3 regions of the Rossellomorea sp. NRS-1567 genome follow, and region 1 is predicted to be linked to each of the others. Evidence: riboswitches for the same ligand, from Rfam matches in the RefSeq annotation. Region 1 holds a riboswitch; each other region holds the start of a gene.
The links. Region 1 has a riboswitch for thiamine pyrophosphate ahead of thiC (phosphomethylpyrimidine synthase ThiC). Riboswitches for the same ligand answer to the same signal wherever they lie in the genome.
Positions count from the first base shown of each region.

Region 2: another riboswitch for thiamine pyrophosphate. It lies ahead of ACIFOD_RS18685 (ABC transporter substrate-binding protein); the one in region 1 lies ahead of thiC (phosphomethylpyrimidine synthase ThiC).
Region 3: another riboswitch for thiamine pyrophosphate. It lies ahead of tenA (thiaminase II); the one in region 1 lies ahead of thiC (phosphomethylpyrimidine synthase ThiC).

Region 1 covers NZ_JBITPL010000011.1:34,552-38,922, forward strand. The annotation lists gene ACIFOD_RS07165 (hypothetical protein) at 141-662, shown strand; gene ACIFOD_RS07170 (ABC transporter substrate-binding protein) at 683-1,621, shown strand; gene ACIFOD_RS07175 (copper homeostasis protein CutC) at 1,749-2,441, shown strand; TPP riboswitch at 2,523-2,639, shown strand; gene thiC (phosphomethylpyrimidine synthase ThiC) at 2,790-4,371, shown strand, end outside.
Region 2 covers NZ_JBITPL010000025.1:111,169-116,755, forward strand. The annotation lists gene ACIFOD_RS18670 (ABC transporter ATP-binding protein) at 1-572, opposite strand, end outside; gene ACIFOD_RS18675 (ABC transporter permease) at 574-1,335, opposite strand; gene ACIFOD_RS18680 (thiamine-binding protein) at 1,332-1,625, opposite strand; gene ACIFOD_RS18685 (ABC transporter substrate-binding protein) at 1,638-2,621, opposite strand; TPP riboswitch at 2,780-2,891, opposite strand; gene ACIFOD_RS18690 (phosphotransferase enzyme family protein) at 2,969-3,895, opposite strand; gene ACIFOD_RS18695 (aldo/keto reductase) at 3,961-4,863, shown strand; gene ACIFOD_RS18700 (Fur-regulated basic protein FbpA) at 4,918-5,103, opposite strand; gene ACIFOD_RS18705 (cation diffusion facilitator family transporter) at 5,200-5,587, opposite strand, start outside.
Region 3 covers NZ_JBITPL010000030.1:124,569-130,155, forward strand. The annotation lists gene ACIFOD_RS21025 (thiamine phosphate synthase) at 1-226, opposite strand, end outside; gene ACIFOD_RS21030 (energy-coupling factor transporter transmembrane component T family protein) at 216-1,019, opposite strand; gene ACIFOD_RS21035 (ABC transporter ATP-binding protein) at 1,016-2,443, opposite strand; gene ACIFOD_RS21040 (ECF transporter S component) at 2,458-3,036, opposite strand; gene tenA (thiaminase II) at 3,029-3,727, opposite strand; TPP riboswitch at 3,845-3,952, opposite strand; gene ACIFOD_RS21050 (response regulator transcription factor) at 4,239-4,838, opposite strand; gene ACIFOD_RS21055 (histidine kinase) at 4,835-5,587, opposite strand, start outside.

The sequences.
Region 1 (4,371 bases):
TGCGGCTTTTTAGCATCTCTTTTTCATATGGATGACAACTGCCGGCCAATATTCTTGGGTGGTTTTTTTGTGTTTATGTGCCCTCCCGGAAGATACGATAGGTGTTTCACAAACATCATTCAGAAAGGAGGAACTTACATATGGCAAAGGATTTCCGCTACTTATGTTATCCCTATATGCGTGAGTCTGTTTCAACCGTAGATTTTGAGATCCGGACCGATTCACTGTCGACTAAAATCGGACTCGCGTCATCATTGACGGAACACTTACCGAAAGTGCACGACGATTTACTATATTTAGCTGAGATGGCGTACCATCTCAATGGCTCGGTGCGGGGAATGACGGCCATCATGGAAGAGGACTTGAATAAATTGAGCCAAATGTACGATCGTTATGTGTTGGAAGTCGAGGACCTTATCCAAACCTTTGTCCTTCCTCAAGGCTGTACAGCCGCATGTACGCTTCATACCTGTCGCAGTGAAGCAAAAAAGTCCGTCCGTGCCTTACATAAAGTCAGTACTGAGATGAAAGTGGAGAACATTTTATTTAAGTACGCTCATTTACTGGCAAATGTCCTGTTTGTGATGGCTGTGTATGTGAATAAATGTGAAGGGATTGAAGAAATTCCTTTTGTGAGTAAATCGTATAGCGAAAAAAAATAGAGAAGCGGGGAAGATGAAATATGAAAAAGTCATGGTTAAATAGTTTACTATTATCAATCATCCTGGTTGTTTTCGCAGGGTGCAGCAATGGGGAAGAAGTAACATCCACAAAGGAAGTCAAGCCTGAAAATGAGTCTTATTCTGTGACAGATGACAGGGGAGAAGAGATTAGCTTTGAGAAAGTGCCGGAAACCGTTATTTCCTTACAGCCGAGTAACACAGAGATTCTCTTTGCCATAGGAGCAGGAGATAAGGTAGTCGGGGCAACTGAATTCGACAACTATCCTGAAGAAGCGAAGGAGATTAAAAGAGTGTCGGATTCCATGACGGTCAATGCTGAAGAGGTCATTGCACTAAAGCCCGAAGTTGTCATTGCATATACCACTGGAGATGATGCCGGAGTGAAGCAACTTGAAGAGGCAGGATTAAACGTATTCGTCATTCAATCTGCCCAAACCTTTGAAGATGTTTATGGGGATATTGAACAAATTGCAACGGTAATGGGAGTAGAGAAGAAGGGGAACGAATTGGTAGACGGCATCAAGCAACAGATTTCAGATGTGAAAGAAAAAGTAAGTACACTAAAGGAAAAAGAACAAGTATATTTTGAAATCAGTCCCTCCCCGGATATTTATACAGCAGGAGCAGAAACGTTTCAGCAGGAAATACTGGAAACGGCCGGGGTAGATAATATTTTCGTAGACCAAAAAGGCTGGGTGAAAGTAGGCGAAGAAGAAATCATTAAACGGAATCCTAATATGATTTTAACGACAGTGGGGTATGTCGACGAGCCGACAGCCGAAATCAAGTCCCGGGAAAGCTGGAAAGATGTACATGCAGTGAAAAATGACCAGATCCATTTCTTGGACTCAGATATTATGTCAAGACCGGGACCGCGTATTGGCGAAGCCGTTGAGCTAACAGCAAAAACGGTGTATCCGGATTTATTGTCTGAATAAAGTAAGATATTAGATTGGAGAAGACAGTGATTTGTATGTGGAATCATTGTCTTTTTTATCTCAAGTTCTACAATCTTCAACATTGTGATAAAGTTAACGTAACATCATCACGTTAGGAGAATTCAACATGAGCAAACTGGAAGTCATAGTCTTGAATGAGGAGGATGCCAAAGTTGCAGAAGCATCCGGAGCAGATCGACTTGAATTGGTGTCTGCCATACATGAGGGAGGATTAACTCCTGATTTTCATGTGATAGAAAAAGTATTAAGGACTGTTTCGATTCCTGTTCAGATTATGATCCGATTACATAGTAAATCTTTCTCGTATCAGTCTGATGAATTGCATACCATGGCCGAACAAGTTAGAACCATAGTTGAAATGGGGGGCCGGGGCATCGTTTTTGGCGCATTATCACATGAAGGTAAGCTTGATTCCCACGCTTTAAAGGAGATCGTACAAAATGCGAAGGGTCAATCGATTACTTTTCACCGCGCTATCGACCTCTCCGATGATCCAGTAGCCTTATGTAAAGGAATATTCCATTCAGGCTTAAACGTTGATCGAATTCTCACATCAGGGGGAAGATCTGAAGTGAGTAAGGGATTGGATACGATTGGTGAAATGAGGGAAATTGAGAAAATGGGTGGTCCCATTATCATGCCGGGTTCTGGTTTAACTGTGGAAAATATAGGAAAAATACACAGCAAGCTAAAAGCAAGAGAATATCATGTAGGTTCAGGTGTCCGTCATAATGGGAGCTATGAATTAGGTATAGACTCTAAAAAGGTAATGGAAATCAAACATGTGATTATGTCCTAATATGATTTGTTACTATACTACTATTGGAAAAAAGAATAAATCATGGTAAAAATAGTATGTAATACAATAGAATACTATCAATATTTCTACTAGGGGAGTCCGATACATTGCTTGGACTGAGAGGAGAACGCATAAGTTCTTTGACCCTTTGAACCTGATCTGGATGATACCAGCGTAGGGAAGTAGTACGGAAGCGTTTATTTGTGTTTTGAGGCGCTTACTACTTTTTGACATTTCGGGTTCTGATTATTCAGGACCTTTTTTTTGTGTCTTCATGTCCTTTTGTTAAACAATGGGGATGCCTGACGCAGTAACTTCTAAGATCCAATCAAAAGGAGGAGAAGTTAAGTGGCAATCGAGTTAAAAACGCAATTTAAAAACAGTAAAAAAGTATATGTTGGAGGGTCAAGGCCAGACATACATGTACCGGTGAGAGAAATTGAACTGAGTAGGACGAATGTTACCTTGGGCGTGGAAGAAAATGAACCGGTTCGTGTATACGATACAAGCGGACCTTATACAGATGAGCATTACCAAGTCGATATTAATAAAGGATTACCTTCCGTTCGCACAGAGTGGATCCAAGAACGTCAGGATGTCACGGCTTACCCCGGACGTGACATCGAACCGGAAGATAACGGCTATAAATCAGACGATCCTCGTGCAAACGTAGAGTCGTTCCCTACTATCAAACGTACCCCAATGCGGGCGAAAATGGGTCGTAATGTGACTCAAATGCATTATGCGAAAAAAGGAATCATTACACCGGAAATGGAGTTCATCGCTATCCGGGAAAATGTTGATCCGTCATTTGTAAGAGAAGAAGTAGCAAAGGGCAGGGCCATCATTCCTGCTAATATCAATCATCCTGAATGTGAACCGATGATCATCGGTCGTCACTTTCATGTGAAAATAAACGCGAATATCGGAAACTCTGCCGTATCATCTTCCGTTGAAGAAGAAGTGGAGAAAATGACGTGGGCAACTCGTTGGGGTGCCGATACCATAATGGACTTATCAACAGGTAAAAACATTCATACAACAAGGGAGTGGGTCATTCGAAACTCCCCTGTCCCTGTCGGTACGGTCCCGATCTATCAAGCACTTGAAAAAGTAAACGGAATTGCTGAGAATCTTACTTGGGATGTGTACAGGGATACATTGATCGAACAGGCGGAGCAGGGAGTTGACTATTTCACCATTCATGCAGGTGTATTATTGCGGTATATTCAGCTGACGGCTGAGCGTACAACAGGCATTGTTTCCCGTGGAGGTTCAATCATGGCACAATGGTGTCTTGCCCATCATAAAGAGAACTTTCTTTATTCACATTTTGAAGATATATGTAAGATTTTAAAAGCCTATGATATCTCCGTTTCCTTAGGAGATGGTTTAAGGCCCGGATCAATCGCTGATGCGAATGATGAAGCACAGTTTGCCGAGCTTGAAACATTAGGCGAGCTAACCAAAATTGCTTGGAAGCATGATGTACAGGTGATGATTGAAGGCCCTGGTCATGTACCGATGCATATGATTAAAGAGAATGTGGATAAGCAAATGGAAATATGTCATGAAGCTCCTTTTTATACCCTGGGGCCATTAACGACAGATATTGCACCGGGGTATGATCACATTACTTCCGCCATAGGGGCTGCCATGATCGGTTGGTTTGGAACAGCTATGCTGTGCTATGTAACACCGAAAGAGCATCTGGGATTACCGAATAAAGATGATGTGCGAGAGGGTGTCATTGCTTATAAAATCGCAGCACATGCAGCGGATTTGGCGAAAGGGCATCCAGGGGCACAAGTAAGGGATAATGCCGTTTCTAAGGCTCGATTTGAATTTAGATGGAATGACCAATTTAATTTATCCCTGGACCCGGAACGTGCAAGGGAGTATCATGATGAAACACTTCCTGCAGAAGGGG
Region 2 (5,587 bases), on a different contig from region 1:
GCTTCGTCGATATTGTGAGTGACAAATAGAACAGAACTCAAGTCTTCCTCCCAAATGGAAAGGAGCCATTTCTGCATATCCAATCGTGTGAATTCATCAAGGGCCGAAAATGGCTCATCCAGGCATAAAAAGGATTGAGGACTGACAAGGGCACGAATAAACGCCACCCGCTGCTTCATCCCACCGGATAATTCATCAGGATACGCATTCTCATATCCCTTTAGGCCTGCCCGTTCAATCATGCTCATTGCTTTATCCCTATCTTTCTTCCCATGTAACTCCTGGCCAAGCATCACATTCTCAATCACGGTCCTCCACGGCAGGAGGGACGGACTTTGAGGCATATAACTGATGGTTCCTCTTTGACCATTTATCGATTTTCCATCTAATTGAATATCCCCTGAATCGGGTGTGAATAACCCGCCGATCACGTGAAACAGCGTGCTTTTCCCACTCCCGGAAGGACCGAGGATCGAGACAAACTCACCTTCTTCAACATGAATGGAAAGCTCATCGAGGATCAACTCCCCATCAAAGTATTTAGACATATTTTGTATGGATAAAGTCGTCACGTTATCTGTCCTCCTTTCGGTTCCACTTAATGGTGATTTTTTCTAATAACAAAATGATTCCAAAGAAAACCAGGCTGAGCAGCATAATCATAAAGATGGCTACAAATACCCTGTCTGTCCTGAAGGAAGAAGAGGCAAGAGTCATATAGACACCGATCCCTTTCTGGGCACCTAACCATTCTGAAATCACCGCCCCCATCACACTATAGGTAGCTGAAATTTTCAATCCTGAGAAGATGGAAGGAAGTGCATGGGGCCATTCAACTTTTCGAAAGATTTGACCTTTTGTGGCTCCCGACATTTTCATGTAAAGGATGTACTCTGCGTTTGTCTGCCTGAATCCATCCAATGCAGAGACCGCTACCGGAAAGAAGCAGATCAAGGTAATGACAATGATTTTCGGCAATAGTCCAAATCCAAACCAGATAACAAGTAAAGGAGCCAAGACGATAATCGGAATATTTTGAGACAAAATCATAAGTGGATATATCGCTTCTCTTACCTTGGGCAGAAGGTGCAGACCCATTGATGTCCCGATTCCAATTGTACATCCAATCACAAACCCTCCGATCGTAAGGAGAGTTGTCGAAGCAAGGTGTCCTGTAAACGTGGACCATGAGGCGACTCCTTCCGCCCATATTTCTGAAGGTGAAGGCATTAGCCATGCCGGCACCTCAAATACTCTAATGGTGAATTCCCAAATGATGAATAAAAGGATGATGACCAAGAAGGGTCTCCATCCTTTCGATATCCATGCTTTCATCCTTTATACTTCTCCGTCAATTGATTCATTTCAATCCCGGCAGGCTGATATAATACCTTGATTTGAGAAATGACGTTTGAGCTGCCCATTTCAGTCATTCGTTCATTCATTTGTTCAATCACCTTAAATAAGTCAGATAGATTCCCTTCCATGGTCGTTTCTAAAGGATGGACTTCATAACGGACACCTGATTTATCAATGATCGCGATGGCTTCATCCACGTATGGTATAACATCTTCACCATTTTGCGTCTTCGGAATAATTTGTATGCTTACGAGTGCGTTCCCCATTTTGTTCACCTCTTATTTTGGTAAGAATTCGTTTGTGAAAGCTTTTTTACTGTCCAGTTCCTTATCTAATAAATCGTTATCATACATCCATGAAGCATAGTTTTCCCAAACCTCCAGCTTCTGCTCTCCCCATCTGTCAGCGTCATCCTTGTATTTAGGAGCCAGCCATTCCTGACTCTTCATGACTAATTCTTTATCAAGATCCGGAGCTTCATCTAATAGGATCCCACCGGCCTCTTCCGGATTGTCGATTGCAAACTGATAGCCTTTTGAAGAAGCTGATAAAAATGATTTAACCGTTTCAGGGTCTTTTTCAATCATCTTTTCATTCGTCGTCAAGACAGGAGTATAATAATCCAGTTTTTCAGAGTAATCCTTTACGTACATCATATTCAAATCCTCACCGCGAAGCTCTGCTTCAATCCCTGTCCATCCATAGTAGATCCACGCAAAATCAACATCCCGTTTCACGGCAGTAAAGAAATCTGTATCTCCCATGTTTACAAAATCCACTTTCTCTACATCTGCGTTTTCTTGTTTCATAATCGACGTCATGACGGCTTTTTCTACAGGTGATCCCCATCCTCCATAACTTTTCCCTTCAAAATCCTTTGGAGTCGTTATACCCTTATCCTTAGGTGAAGCAAACCCGGATGTATTATGCTGTATGACCGCAGCTATAGATACGAGTGGTACGTCCTGTACCCTTGCTTGCGTGACACTTTCCTGGTATCCAACCCCGAACTCAGCTTTACCCGAGGCAACGAGTTGATCTGCCCCTGCCTCACCAGGTAAGATGATATCCACATCCAGCCCCTGCTCTTCAAAGTATCCCTTTTCTTTCGCAACGTATAATCCAGTGTGATTGGTATTCGGTGTCCAGTCCAGTACAACCGTAACCTTTTTAAGACCTTCTTTCTGTTCTGATTTATTTCCTCCACCACTGCAAGCAGTTAAAAGAAAGACAGAACAGATGATATACATCCATTTTTTCATCATGATTCCTCCTCAAATCCTTATATGTAGTTGTAACGTTTATACTTATTCTTCACTTAGTAGAGAGAATGAATGTAAAACACCTTAGACCGTCAGGACACAACAACAAAAAGCGCCCCAAGCTTCAGCGAGGGACGCATTGTTAAACATGATGATGTAATGTTTAAGAGAATGTTTCCTACGCTGGTATCAGCCAGTTCAGGTTCAAAGGGTCAGTATCTTATCAGGATACAATCTCAACCGGCCACACCGGTCCCCCTACACTTGTACTATAAAATTAAACGTTATCTTCTTCCCTACTTTGCCACAGAAAAGGTGGATATTCAAGCATTTCCTCTTAAATAGACTTACATTTGAAAGACCCTCTCATAATCACCGGAATTTAACAGCCTATTAATGAACGGGATGTATGTAGATACAACGTGTGAATACCCTTTTTGATTGTAAAAAAAGGTGTATTGAAGAAGAAAGATAATGACTAAGAATGGCATCAGTTCCTTTTCTTCCTGAGTTAAAGTTCCATCGGACTGATAGCCCTCCATAAAGGTATGGATACATTCAATTTGCTCATCCTCACCCTGCTTAACCTGGTCTTTGAGCATCCCTGCAAGAAAGTAACAGACATCTGCTATGCGGGGTGCTTTTCGTATCCTCTCGAAATCTATGATACCTGTCACCCTTTCCTCTTTCACGAGAATATTACGCGGATGACAGTCGCTATGGACGAGTTGATGGGGCAATTTGCTATAGGAGAAAGACCAATCATTCAGCCTGCCAAGAAAACCTTCCCGCCACCTTTCTATCAATGTTGAATCCTGCACGCTTATCCACTCTCTCAAATGTGTTTCAACTTTCCATTCTTCTACCTCGAATTTACAGACGTATTGTTTTAGACTGCCATGGAGTTGGGATAGGTATGTACCCACCATTTTCAAAGAAGTTAAGGAATAGACTTGTACCGGTACCCCCTTCAGCGCTTGATACAGAGAGTAGAAAACTTGATGTTGTCGTACATATGGCTGATGCGAGACCGTTAGCAGTGGCCTTTCGACAGGAAGTCCGTTTTCCAATAAAAAAGAAGTTAAGAGCAGCTCTTCTATTCGCTTCTCCACTGAAGAGTTCAATCTCTTTTTTAAATAAAATGTCTTCTCCCGACTCTTCACCTTATAAACATTGTGATGATGGCCCACGGTCTCTATGGAGGAAGGGGGAACCTTCCAGTTCAATAATAGATCATGAAGAGGTTGAATCATTTTTAATTCCTTTCGAAACATAGTAATATACGTTTAGTATGACTATGAAAGAATGTCTACATACCATATGAAAAGAGGTTGCATCGATGCAAAGAATACAAATGACGGAAGACTTATCATTCTCAAGAATCATTCATGGGTTGTGGAGACTTGCAGACTGGAATCAATCAAAGGAAGACACCCTTTCTCTAATCCAGCACAATATTGAAAACGGAATCACAACTTTTGATCACGCAGATATTTATGGCTCGTATACATGTGAGGCGTTATTTGGTGAGGCTCTCAACCTACAGCCGTCCTTACGAGCAAAGATGGAAATTGTGACAAAATGCGGTATTGTCCTGCCTTCCGACAATCGTCCTGAACATAAAACACATCATTACAACACGAGTAAAAAGCATATTCTGGCTTCTGTTGAAAACTCCCTGCAGAACCTGAAAACGGACTACATCGATTTATTATTGATTCACAGGCCAGATCCGTTTATGAATGGAGAAGAAGTGGCGGAAGCCTTCACTCAATTGAAAGAAGAAGGAAAGGTCCGTCATTTCGGAGTATCCAACTTTAAAGACCATCAATGGAATATGCTTCAATCCTACTTACCGTTTCCATTGATCACCAATCAAATCGAATTATCTGCATACAATTTAGAAAACTTTGAAGATGGTACGTTAAACCTTTGCCAAGAGAAACGTGTCGCGCCGATGGCCTGGTCACCACTTGCAGGCGGGGCGATCTTCAGAGGAAAAGATGAGAAAGCCGTTCGCCTTCAACATACTTTGAAGAAGGTACAAGAAGTAACAGGTGCAAAGGGAATTGACGAGGTTCTATATGCATGGCTTCTTAATCACCCGGCAAACATTATGCCTATCGTCGGTTCAGGTAAAAAGGAACGCATTCAACATGCGATCGACTCTATGTCGATTACATTAAATCACGATCAATGGTTTGAAATCCTGCAAACCTCTATGGGGCATGATGTTCCTTAAAGCTTTCAACAACAAAAAAAGACGATCCTTTTCTAGTAAAAGGTTCGTCTTTTTTTATTGAGCTATATCTCCACCAACATAAAATTCCAGATAAACATCTTGTAATTCATTCATTGAAAGCTCATAAAGCTGCTTTCCAAAATATTTATATACGCCAATCCTTAATAATTGTTGAATATAGAAGTCTTTTTTTAATTCGGGTGTCTTTTGTTGCTGTGATTTATTTTCTTGATGTAACATGTTCATCCCTCCAGTTGAAGATATACCCCACATCTGGAGTGAACTAAACATCCCCTTACACATTGGAAAGAAAAGGAGAAAGAAAAGCGAGAGCTGTTACGTACAAACGTGATGATGGCCCTCTGTGACACTTTTTCCCTCAACTTGAATCGTAGAATGATGAATGCCAAATTCCTCTTCAAGAAAGGCTGAGAGTCGTAATAGAATTATATCCCGATTCACTTCGTTTCCTACCACTACATGGCAGCTTAGTGCTGTGAATCCCGACGTGATGCACCATACATGAAGATCATGTACTTCAATGACTCCCGGGATGGCAGCCAGGCTATTCTTCACATCTTCCGTATCGATCCCTTTTGGTGATCCTTCCATTAAGATATGAATGGAATCCTTCGTTACTCTCCATCCCGAAATGACGATTAGGATGGCAACCATGACAGATGCAATAGGATCCGCCAAGTTCCAATTAAAGAAATAAATCAAG
Region 3 (5,587 bases), on a different contig from region 1:
TAAAGGCAATGTCTGCCCGATCATTGACACATAATTTTGTTAATGGAACTCCTGCTGCTACTAGTCGATCTATGGCCACAGCCATTTCTTTCCCCGTCCACTGCTTTTCGCGAAGGTGGAGCATGTCGAGATATGGATAAACGGACTTCGAGATTTTCACTAATTCTTCCACTGATTGTTTTCCTGTTGAAATCACATGTAATTGTTTTCTCGTTTCAATTCCCATAGCGAACATCTCCCGTCGGAAAAATAGGTAGATGGATAGAAAAATAATAACTGAGCGCAATCATGATGAGAATGCTCCCCAAGAAGTATCCATCATATTTGGAAAAGGTTACTCTGTAGTAATAGGTTCGTTGCCCACTTCCTTTAAAACCCTTTGTTTCCATGGCTACGGCAATTCTGTGAGCTCTTCTGATGCTCTGGGCAAGCAGGGGTATGGAATACGATTTCAATTTATGGAATACGTGCCTTATTCCTCTCCGTTCTTCAACTCCCCTGACTCTCATCGCGTTTCGTATCGTGAAGAATTCTTCAATCATAATGGGGATTAATCTGAATCCGGCCATAAAACTATACGCATACTTAGGTTTTAATCTCAGTTGCTGCATGAGGGAGTAGAAAAGCTTCACCGGTCTCGTAGTGAGAGCAAATAGTAATCCCAATATAGCGAATACGATGGTACGCAATCCAACATGGATCCCCCGATAAAAGCTCTCTTCGGTAATGTGGATCAATCCCCATTTCATCCATGTTGTTTCACCTTTCCCAAATAAAATCATTGATGAAGCTGTAGAGATGAAAACAAGAAAAAAGGGTAAAATCATTAAACTGACGGTTCTATATGAATACCCTGAGAAAACCCATAACAGGAGAAAAAAGAGAAAGCTCAAATATAACAACAAGTTAAGATAATGAATAAAAAGCAGAAATACAAAAATCCCGATCAAGGTCAAGAGCTTAAAGCTGGGATTGATTTGATGGAGCCAGGTTTCTCTATGCTCGATTTCTATATTCATATTGCTTTACTACCAGCAATCTCATTAAAGAAATCCTGGGTGAGACGCCCATTTTCAATGACCCATACTCTGGATGCAAAGTGAGTAATGATATTTTCATCATGTGTCACCATCAGAATGGTATATCCTTCTTTTTGATAGTCTCGAAGCATCTCAAGTAACGCAAACGTATTTTGAGAATCCTGGCCAAAGGTCGGTTCGTCCAATAATAGAATATCTTTATTCCTGACAAGTGACGCTGCGACGCTTAACCTGCGCTTTTGCCCCATGGATAAATGATAGGGATGATGATGTTTGTATGGATCAAGCTTGAATCGCTTCAATAGTGCATGCACCTTTTCCTCCACTCTTCCTTCATCCACTTTCCCCCGCCGAAAAGTATACGCAACTTCATCAAACACACTGTGTGTCACAAACTGAAACTCGGGATTTTGAAAAACAAACGTACATTCCTCTGGAACATTCTTTCCTTTCACCTGTCTTCCATATAATTCATACGTACCGGTCGTTTGGATGAATTTCATGAGACTGTGGAGTAATGTTGATTTCCCGGCTCCGTTCTTTCCGGTGATTGCAATCCATTCACCTTTAAAGCTGACGGCATTTTGGAGTTGGATTTTTTCCTCTTTTTGTATATACCCTTTAAAGTTCTCCAGCTTTAAATTCGTTTTTCCAAACGGGGCAACCTTCTCCGGAGGGTGTGAAGAAAGATAATCATTCCACGCTTCCGGATACCATACCCCGACTATTTTCAATGTTTCCTTGAAATTTGATAAAATGTGAGCCTTTGGTCCATCAGCCACTATCCTTCCATTAGCATCGAAAAGAATAATACGATCAATGATCTCTAGTACGTGACTCAGCTTATGCTCAACGATAAGTAACGTTTTATCTTTACATGTCGTCTTCACTGTTTCCCATACAGATTTTGTGCTTTCTTCGTCTAACATGGCTGTAGGCTCATCCAGAAATAGTGTTTGGGGATGGAGCGCAAGAGCAGAAGCAATGGCCAATTTTTGCTTCATTCCCCCTGATAGAGTGGAGATTTTTGTATGGGAATCCGTCAGACTTAAATTCACTTTCTCTAACAGATTTTTAATTATCTCTCGCATTTCGTCTCTTGGAATCTGGTTGTTCTCCAAAACAAAGGCAATTTCCTCATCTACATAGGGCATACAAAATTGAGCATCCGGATCTTGAAAGACATACCCGAAAGATTCAGGACGCTCAATCGAGTCAGCTTTCATCGGCACATCTATCGAATGGGGTATGACACCGGATAAAACCTGGAGGAGTGTGGATTTGCCACAACCAGATGGCCCGAGCAGCAATGCCTTTTCCCCGTCTTCAATCGTAAGGCTTACGTCTTTAAACATCAGTTTATCTGAACCGGAAAATGTAAGGCGCAGATTTTCAACATGCATCGTCCTTCCCTCCTTTACTGATTCAGGGCATCATAATCTTTTTGGTCTGCACGTCTGACCAAACTGGTTACCCCCGTTTTCTCCAGAGCCTTAACGAGATAAAAGGCACCTATGCCTGCTATCACGATGGATCCTATCAATCTGGCACCAATAAATAGAGATAAATTCCACAAAACCAGGTCTCCCATGTATCCCTTAAAGTAGTCCATCAGAATTGAGCCAAATGCTGAACCCACAGCTGCTATACAAATGATGATGACATCATAACGCTTATAGCGGGTGATAAGAAAAATCAACTCTGCAAACAAACCTTGGATTAAACCGAACAATAGTACCTCGAGACCCCATTCACTTCCCATGAGAAATTCCCCTGAAGAGGCTGCAATCTCTGCCAGAAGTGCGACGCCTGGTTTCCGAATGATTAAAAAAGCAACGGTTGCCGCCATGAACCACATACCATAGATCAGTTGATCAGCATGCAATCCAAATGGCTTTAACAAGTTGTAAACCGGTCCCCATAGCTTATAGATAATCCCAAAACCTATGGAGATCACGACCGTTACTAAAATGTCTGTCAGCTTTAATTTAGACATGTATTCTACCTTCTTTGCCCAGAGATGACTGAAACGGCCACTGCTCCAGTGTGTATGCCATTTCCCAAAACTGTAATTCATAAATGCTGCTCAAAATGAAATTCTCTTTCATTCTTTCCTTATCTGTTTGTGTCATCGTTTCTGCCAATCCATCCAGTCGCTGAATCTGTTCATCCACTAACTCCCGAAACCATTCTCCACCATAAGCTGCGATCCACTCCTGATAAATGGCCTCCTCAGGTGTACATGATTTCAAGCGTTCACCGATCTCATAATATAACCAGTAGCAGGGGAGTATTGCCGCCAGAATATCTGCGAGACCTCCATACTGTGCGGAACGATACATATGCGACGTGTAGGCATAGGCAGTAGGAGCAGGGTTGAACTGCCGTTTTTCTTCTTCCGTAATCCCTAAACGGTTTGAGAAATTTTCATGAAGGGAAAGCTCTGCTTCATTCGTTCCTACTGCGTGTGTTGCCATTCTCGATGTAGTATGTAAATCTGTTGCTTTGGCTGCACCAAGTGCCTGCACCTTCGAAAAGTGTGAGAGGTAATAGGCATCCTGCAGAATGTAGTATCTGAAGTTTTCAAGGGGGAGGGTTCCATCCCCGATACCTTTAACAAAAGGATGGTGAAAACTCGCTTCCCAAATTTCCTTCACTTCGTTTCTTAAGTACGCTGTAAATGACATAGTATCTTTCTCCTTTTCCAGACGACCCGAAATGGGCAACAAAAAAAGCCACTTTCATTATGCATACCGCATACAGAAAGTGGCTTGAGATCAGTTTGATAGAATTCGATTCTATGTGACCGTCAAACACCACTTCCCTACGCTGGTCTCAACCAGATCAGGTTCAAAGGGTCTTAAAGTCACACTTTAATCTCAGCCTTTTAGAAGGCACCCCTAGTGGATCGTCCTATGAAATTTTGTATTCGATGCTATCGTACCACGATTCTTTTACTTGTCAACACCAAAAAGAAAACCTTTCATCATTTTCACTTTGTCCTTTCCATACAAAACCAATCATATCAAAGGATACCCATTTATAAATTTAAATGAACTTCTTTTTAGAATGTGGCTCTTGTAAAGCATAATTAGGCGACTGCCGCAATTATATATATACAATCAATAGATTAAAAATTAATAAACACTAAAATAAAAGCAGGGACGGACCTCCATATTGGAGGTCCGTCCCTGCCCATCATTTAAACCATCCTTTTTCTTTTGATTGAGTGATGGCTTCGATTCGATTTTTAACTTCAAGCTTGTCGAGTATGGTTGAGATATAGTTTCGGACGGTACCCGTTTTGAGGCTGAGCTCATCGGCTATCTCCTTCGTGTTTTTCCCGTCAGCAACCAGCTCCAACACTTCTTTTTCACGGTCTGTCAGGGGGTTCTCTTCGCTATACACATCGTCCATGAGCTCTGGTGCATACATACGTTTACCCTCCATGACAAGACGAATCGAGTACGCCAGTTCTTCACTTGGGCTGTCCTTTAACAAATAACCCTTCACTCCACCTTTTAATGCACGCTGGAAATAACCGGACCTGGCAAAGGTTGTGAGGATAATCACTTTGCAATTTTCGCCTTTTAATTCCTCTGCTGCTTCAAGACCAGTCTTTTTGGGCATTTCAATATCCATGATACAAATATCCGGCTGCAGCTCGTGGACGAGGGCAATGGCTTCTTCTCCATTGCCCGCCTTTCCAACCACTTCCATATCATCCTCTAAACTAAGTAACGAGCCTAAGGCACCTAATAGCATTCGCTGGTCTTCTGCAATAACAATTCGAATCATTCCATTCCCTCCCTGTCTGTTTGCTTGATTACTTTCGGCACTCTCATAATCAAAGTGGTCCCATTCTCGGAAAAAACGTCTAAGCTCCCATTTACAAATTCTAACCGTTCTCTCATCCCGATTAAGCCGCTGCCTTTAGACAGTGTGTAATCCCCCTCGATTCCCATACCATCATCCTTCACTATGATGGTCATCTCTTTATCCGACTCTTCAATGATTAGCTCACAGTGCGACGCCTTGCTGTGTTTGACAACATTCGTCACGGCTTCTTTCAGGCACATGCTCAAGATATTTTCCAGAAAGAGTGATGCTTGGGGGATCATGACCTCATCATCCATCACGAAATCAATTTCCGCTGCCTTTAATAGCTGTTTGATCCGGACGATTTCGTCTTTTAGCCGGATCCCCCTCATCTGAGATACCATTGTCCTTACTTCACTCAAAGCCGTTCGTGCCGTTTGCTGAACATCCTTTAATTCGCTTCTGGCCAGCTCTGGATCTTTGTACACCAATTTTCTGGCCAAATCACTTTTCAGGCCGATAAGAGAAAGCTTTTGACCCAATGTATCGTGTAGATCCCGGGCAATCCTCTGGCGTTCTTCCTGCTTGACCAAGTCTGAAATACGTTTATTTGCATCTTCCAACTGATCTTCGAGCTGCACCTGTTTATTTCGATTATAAATATTAAACGGCAACAGAATGACGCTTATCCAAATGATCAGAATAAAAGGAAATTGGGATAAAAATAA